DNA from 2 places in the Metapseudomonas phytobenefica genome. Region 2 is predicted to be linked to the other one. Evidence: predicted binding sites of a transcription regulator. Region 2 holds the regulator's gene; the other holds the start of a gene.
The links. The regulator FliA, encoded in region 2, starts transcription of late flagellar genes. The targets are predictions, from matches to a motif close to CTAAAGTTTNNNNNNNNNNNGCCGNTAA.

Region 1: the regulator FliA is predicted to act here: its motif matches at 1,492-1,519, upstream of ACFW0B_RS19595 (methyl-accepting chemotaxis protein).

The regions. Positions count from the first base shown of each region.
Region 1 is NZ_JBHZGM010000027.1:38,512-41,919, forward strand. It holds gene ACFW0B_RS19595 (methyl-accepting chemotaxis protein) at 1-1,463, opposite strand, end outside; gene acnA (aconitate hydratase AcnA) at 1,696-3,408, opposite strand, start outside.
Region 2 is NZ_JBHZGM010000008.1:92,874-96,281, reverse strand. It holds gene ACFW0B_RS09395 (protein phosphatase CheZ) at 1-683, opposite strand, end outside; gene ACFW0B_RS09390 (chemotaxis response regulator CheY) at 704-1,078, opposite strand; gene fliA (RNA polymerase sigma factor FliA) at 1,162-1,908, opposite strand; gene fleN (flagellar synthesis regulator FleN) at 1,905-2,738, opposite strand; gene flhF (flagellar biosynthesis protein FlhF) at 2,814-3,408, opposite strand, start outside.

The sequences.
Region 1 (3,408 bases), on a different contig from region 2:
GCCAGGTGGGCGATGCTGCTGATGCTCTGGTTGATCTGCTCGGCCACCGCGCTCTGCTCCTCGGTGGCGGCGGCGATCTGGTCGGCCATGTCGGCGATATTGGCGACGGCCTCGCTGATGCCCACCAGTGCCTGGTCGGCCTGGAGCACGCGCTCGACGCCTTCGTCCGCCTGGCGACGACCATGCTCCATGGTGTGCACTGCTTCTTCTGCGGTCTTCTGCAACTGGGCGATCAGTTGATGGATTTGCCCGGTGGATTCGGCCGTGCGCTGGGCGAGCTGACGCACCTCGTCGGCGACCACGGCGAAGCCGCGGCCCATCTCGCCGGCGCGGGCGGCCTCGATGGCGGCGTTGAGTGCCAGCAGGTTGGTCTGGTCGGCGATGCCTTTGATCACATCCACCACGCCGCCGATCTCGTTGCTGTCCTGGGCCAGTCGCGTGACGGTTTCGCCCGCCTCACCCACGGACTGAGAAAGGCGCTGGATGGCTTCGCGGGTTTCGGCGGCGATGTCGCGGCCCTGGCTGGTCAGGCGGTTGGCTTCCTGGGTGGCATCGGCGGTGCGTTGCACGTTGTTGGCCACTTCCTGAGTGGTGGCGGCCATCTGGTTCACCGCGGCGGCGACCTGCTCGGTTTCCACGCGCTGGCGTTCCAGGCCGTTGGAGCTGTTGTGGGCCAGCACATCGGCCTGGCGTGCCTGGTGGGTCAGGTGTTCGGCGGTGTCCTGGAGGCGGGTCAGACAGGTCTTCAGGCGCGCCTCCTGGCTGAGCATGGCCATTTCCAGGCGTGCCTGCACACCACGGCTGTCGGTGTACATCTGCGCGATCAGCGGGTCTGAGGTGGCCTGCTCGGCCAGGCTCAGCAGGCGCTTGATGCCACGGTTCTGCCAGGCCAGGCCGATCAGTCCGAGCGGCACCGAAAGCAGGGCGGCGAGGAGGAAGCCCCAGTGGGAGTTCAGCCAGGCGCCGATGAGGAAACCGATCTGGCTGATGAGAATGAACGGCAGCCAGTCCTGCAGCACCGGCAGCCACTTGTCGCGGCGCGGGATGGCGGGCTTGCCGGCATTGATGCGCTTGTAGAGGGCCTCGGCGCGGCGGATCTGCTCGGCGGTTGGCTTGATCCGCACCGACTCGTAGCCGGTGACCTGGCTGCCTTCGAAGATGGGCGTGACGTAGGCATTCACCCAGTAGTGGTCGCCGTTCTTGCAGCGGTTCTTCACCACGCCCATCCATTGGCGCCCTTGCTTCAGGGTCGACCACATGTGGGCGAACACGGCGGGCGGCACGTCAGGGTGGCGGACCAGATTGTGGGGTGAACGAACCAGCTCGTCGCGGCTGTAGCCGCTGATGTCGATGAAGGCTTCGTTGACGTAGGTGATGACGCCTTTGCTGTTTGTCGTGGAGATCAGGCGTTGCTCGGCCGGGAAGCTACGCTCCCGCTGGGTAACAGGTTGGTTGTTTCTCATGGGTATCCATCCGCAAGGCTTACATCATCTATCGGCATTAGGGCGCCAAGGTTGAGCCTTTTTTCGGTGCGCCAGTGTACTCGGATTTCAGCCTTGTCCGGTCGATAGCCCAGAGTGGAATGGTTCGATTGTCGCCCGTGCGGTTGGCACGGGGGCGATGGGCGACGGCCTGCGACGTCCAAAGTATCGAAACGCTCCGGACGTCGCAGGCACGGTAGGTGCCGGGTGTGCTTCAGCCGGCCAGCAACTGCCGCAGTACGTAGTGGAGAATGCCGCCGGCCTTGAAGTACTCGACCTCGTTAAGGGTGTCGATACGGCACAACAGCTCGGCCTTGTCCTTGGAGCCGTCCTCGCGGGTGATTTCCAGGTGCAGGGTCATCTGTGGACGCAGACTGGCGCCAGCCAGGCCGAGGATGTCCAGGGTTTCCCGGCCGGTCAGCTTGAGACTCTTGCGGTCCTGGCCGTCCTTGAATTGCAGCGGCAGCACGCCCATGCCGACCAGGTTGGAACGGTGGATGCGCTCGAAGCTCTCGGCGATCACCGCCTTGACCCCCAGCAGGTTGGTGCCCTTGGCCGCCCAGTCGCGGGAGGAGCCTGTGCCGTATTCCTTGCCTGCGATCACCACCAGCGGGGTGCCTTCGGCCTGGTAGCGCATGGCGGCGTCGTAGATGGAGAGTTTCTCACCGCTGGGCACATGCAGCGTATTGCCGCCTTCCTCGCCGCCGAGCATCTCGTTGCGGATGCGGATGTTGGCGAAGGTGCCGCGCATCATCACTTCATGGTTGCCCCGCCGCGAGCCATAGGAGTTGAAGTCCGCCGGGGCCACGCCGTGTTCGCGCAGGTAGTGCCCGGCAGGGCTGTCGGCCTTGATGTTGCCGGCAGGGGAGATGTGGTCGGTGGTGACCGAATCGCCCAGCAGGGCCAGGATGCGGGCCTGGCGCACGTCTTCAATCCTGGGCGGTGCGCCGGTGATGTCGGCGAAGAAGGGCGGATGCTGGATATAGGTCGAGTCCGCCTGCCACTCGTAGGTGTCGGACTCCGGCACCTTGATCGCCTGCCATTTTTCGTCGCCGGCGAAGACCTCGGCGTACTCCTTGCGGAACATCGCGGTGTCCACCTTCTGGATGGCCGCTGCGATTTCCTGCTGGCTTGGCCAGACGTCCTTGAGATAGACCGGCTGGCCATCCTTGCCCTGGCCCAGGGGCTGGCTGGCGAGGTCCAGGCGCACGCTGCCAGCCAGGGCATAGGCGACCACCAGGGGCGGGGATGCCAGCCAGTTGGCCTTGACCAGCGGGTGCACCCGGCCTTCGAAATTGCGATTGCCGGAGAGCACCGAGGCCACCGTCAGGTCCGCTTGCTGGATGGCTTTCTCGATGGGCTCGAGCAGGGGACCGGAGTTGCCGATGCAGGTGGTGCAGCCGTAGCCCACCAGGTTGAAACCGAGCTGATCCAGGTAAGGCGTCAGTCCTGCCGCACGGAAGTACTCAGTCACCACCTTGGAGCCGGGCGCCAGGGAGGACTTCACCCAGGGCTTGCGGGTCAGGCCCTTTTCCACCGCCTTCTTCGCCAGCAGGCCGGCGGCCATCATCACACTGGGGTTGGAGGTGTTGGTGCAGGAGGTGATGGCGGCGATGACCACGGCGCCGTCTTCGAGACTGAAACTTTCACCATCGTCGAGCTTCACCGCGGCGCTGCCGGCGCCGGTCGCGCCAGCGGCTTTGAGCTGCAGGCCGAGCAGGTCGTCGAAGGCCCTGGGCACCTGGGGCAGTGGTACGCGGTCCTGTGGGCGGCGGGGGCCGGCCAGGCTGGCTTCGACGCTGCCGAGGTCCAGGGACAGGGCGTCGGTGAATGCCGGCTCATGGCCGGGTTCGCGCCACAGGCCCTGGGCCTTGCTGTAGGCCTCCACCAGTTGCACGGTCTCGTCCGGGCGGCCGGAAAGGCGCAG
Region 2 (3,408 bases):
TTTTGTTGCTCCAGCTCGGCGCGCAACGTGGCATGGTCGTGCTCGATGCCGGCGTAGCGATCCACCTGGCTGGCCATCAGCACCAGCTTGACGAGGTTGCTCTCCACTTCGGTGACCAGCTGGATCACGCGCTTGATGACCTGGCCGGTGAGGTCCTGGTAATCCTGGGCCAGCAGGATGTCGTTCAGCTTGCCCGACAGGGCGCTGGTATCGCGCTGGCTGCGGGAGAGGAACTGCTCGATGCGGCGGGCCAGGTCGCGGAACCCGTCCGCGCCGATTTCCCGGCGCATGAAGCGGCCCCACTCCTCGCCCAGCTGCTGGGCTTCGTCACTCAGGCCGCCCAGCAACGGCGCGCTTTCCTCCACCAGGTCCATGGTGCGGTTGGCGGCCCTCTCGGTCATCTGCACCACATAGGACAGGCGATCGGTCGCGTCGGCGATCTGCGACATTTCCTGGGCGTGGGGCAGATGCGGGTCGATCTGGAAGTTGACGATGGCGTTGTGCAGCTCACGGGTGAGCTTGCCGACTTCCTGGTAGAGGCCGCGGTCACGGACGTGATTGAGTTCGTGGATGAGTTGCACGGCGTCGGCGAAGTTGCCTCTCTCGAGGCTGTCCACCAATTCGCGCGCACGGTCTTTCAGGGTCGACTCGAAGTCTCCCAGCAGGTGTTCATTCTGGTCCATGGTGCCCCCGCGGCTGGCATTCAGCCGTTGACCCGCTCGAAGATCTTCTCGATTTTTTCTTTCAGGACCTGGGCGGTGAAAGGCTTGACCACATAGCCGTTCACACCGGCCTGGGCCGCCTCGATGATCTGGTCGCGCTTGGCTTCGGCGGTCACCATCAGGACCGGCAGGTGCTTCAGACGCTCGTCGGCACGCACGGCGCGCAGCAGGTCGATGCCGGTCATGCCGGGCATGTTCCAGTCGGTCACGAGGAAATCGAAATTGCCGCTGTGCAGCATCGGCAGGGCCGTGGTGCCGTCGTCGGCTTCGGCGGTATTGGTGAAACCCAAGTCGCGCAAGAGGTTCTTGATGATGCGTCTCATCGTCGAGAAATCGTCAACGATGAGGATTTTCATGTTCTTGTCCAAGTCGACCTCCGTACAGTCTCAAACGCCCCTCTTGCCGGGTGCGCCGTTCAAATCTGGAATCGGTATGCCGTTCAGCGCGCGCGCCAGTCGCCAAGCCGGGCGCGCAGGCGTGCCGCGCACTGGCTATGCAACTGGCTGACCCGCGATTCGCTGACCCCCAGCACTTCACCGATTTCCTTCAAGTTCAGTTCTTCGTCGTAATACAGCGCCAGCACCAGGCGCTCACGCTCGGGCAGGTTCGCGATGGCATCGGCCAGCGCGGCCTGGAAGCGTTCTTCTTCCAGATCATGGGAAGGTGAGGAATGGGTGACACCGGCGTCCTCGCGCAGACCGTCCTGCTCACCGTCCTGCATCAGGTCATCGAAGCTGAACAGGCGGCTGCCCAAGGTGTCGCTCAGGATGCCGTAGTAGTCTTCGAGACTCAATCCAAGTTCGGCAGCAACTTCCTGATCTTTAGCGTCACGTCCAGTTCTCGCCTCGATGGCGCGGATGGCGTCGCTCACCATGCGCGTATTACGGTGCACCGAACGCGGCGCCCAGTCGCCCTTGCGGACTTCGTCGAGCATGGCCCCGCGGATGCGGATGCCGGCGTAGGTCTCGAAGCTGGCGCCCTTGCTGCCGTCGTATTTCTTCGAGGCTTCGAGCAGGCCGATCATCCCGGACTGCATCAGGTCTTCCACCTGCACGCTGGCCGGCAGGCGCGCCAGCAGGTGATAGGCGATGCGCTTGACCAGGGGGGCATAGCGTTCGATCAACTGGTGTTGCGAATCCCGTGCCTGGGCCTTGCCGTACATACGCAGTCCAGTGGCAGGTGTCATACGGGGCTTTCCGTGGAGGGCTGCTTGACCAGCCGCTCGACGAAGAACTCCAGATGGCCCCGCGGATTGGCCGGCAGCGGCCAGCTGTCGACCTTCTGCGCGATGGCCTTGAAGGCCAGCGAGCACTTCGAACGCGGAAAGGCCTCATAGACCGCGCGCTGCTTCTGCACGGCCTTGCGCACCGACTCGTCGTACGGAATGGCGCCCACGTACTGCAGGGCAACGTCGAGGAAGCGGTCGGTGACCTTGGTCAGCTTGGCGAACAGGTTGCGCCCTTCCTGCGGGCTGTGGGCCATGTTGGCCAGCACGCGGAAGCGGCTCATGCCGTAGTCGCGGTTGAGCAGCTTGATCAGCGCGTAGGCGTCGGTGATGGAGGTCGGTTCGTCGCAGACCACCACAATCACTTCCTGGGCCGCACGGACGAAGCTGACCACCGAATCGCCGATGCCGGCAGCAGTGTCGATCACCAGTACGTCGAGGTTGTCGCTGATTTCGCTGAATGCCTGGATCAGGCCGGCGTGCTGCATGGGCGAAAGCTGCACCATGCTCTGGGTGCCGGAGGCGGCGGGGACGATGCGGATGCCCCCCGGCCCCTGCAACAGCACGTCGCGCAGGTCGCATTCGCCATTGATCACATCAGCCAGTGTGCGCTTGGCGGTGAGGCCGAGCAGGACGTCGACGTTGGCGAGCCCCAGGTCGGCGTCCAACAACATGACGCGGCGGCCGAGGTCGGCCAGTGCCAGCGAAAGGTTCACCGACACGTTGGTCTTGCCGACGCCGCCCTTGCCGCCGGTCACCGCGATCACCTGTACGGGATGCATACTACCCATTTCAAATACCTTGCCTTAGGTCGACTGGGCCATTTGGCTGTCCAGCACCGCCCCTCCGGGCGGCTTACACATTCTTCAACCGGCGCGCCGCGCCGGATTCTGATAAAGCCCGGCGAACAGGTCGGCCATGGCTTCTTCACTCGGATCTTCCGGGGCCTGCAGGCTGACCGCCCGGCTCACCAGCTGGTGGCTGCGGGGAACCTGCAGATCATCCGGGATTCGCGGGCCGTCGGCCAGATAGGCTACCGGGAGATGCTGGCCGATAGCCAGTCCCAGGACCTCGCCCAGGCTGGCCGCCTCGTCCGCCTTGGTGATGATGCAACCGGCCAGGCCGCAACGCTTGTAGCTGTGATAGGCCGCCTTGAGCACCTGGCTCTGGCTGGTGGCCGCCATCACCAGGTAATTCTTCGCGTTTATCGCCCGGCTGGCCAGCGCTTCGAGCTGCATGGCCAGGGCCGGATCGTTGGTGGGCAGACCAGCGGTATCGATCAGCACCACGCGCTTGCGCGCCAGCGGGGCGACGGCCTGGGTCAGGGACTGGCCCGGATCGACCAGGGTCACCGGCACATCGAGGATGCGACCGAGGGTCTTGATCTGCTCCTGGGCGCCAATGCGGAAACTGTCCATGCTCACCAGGGCGACGTTCTGCGCGCCGTACTTGAGCACGTAG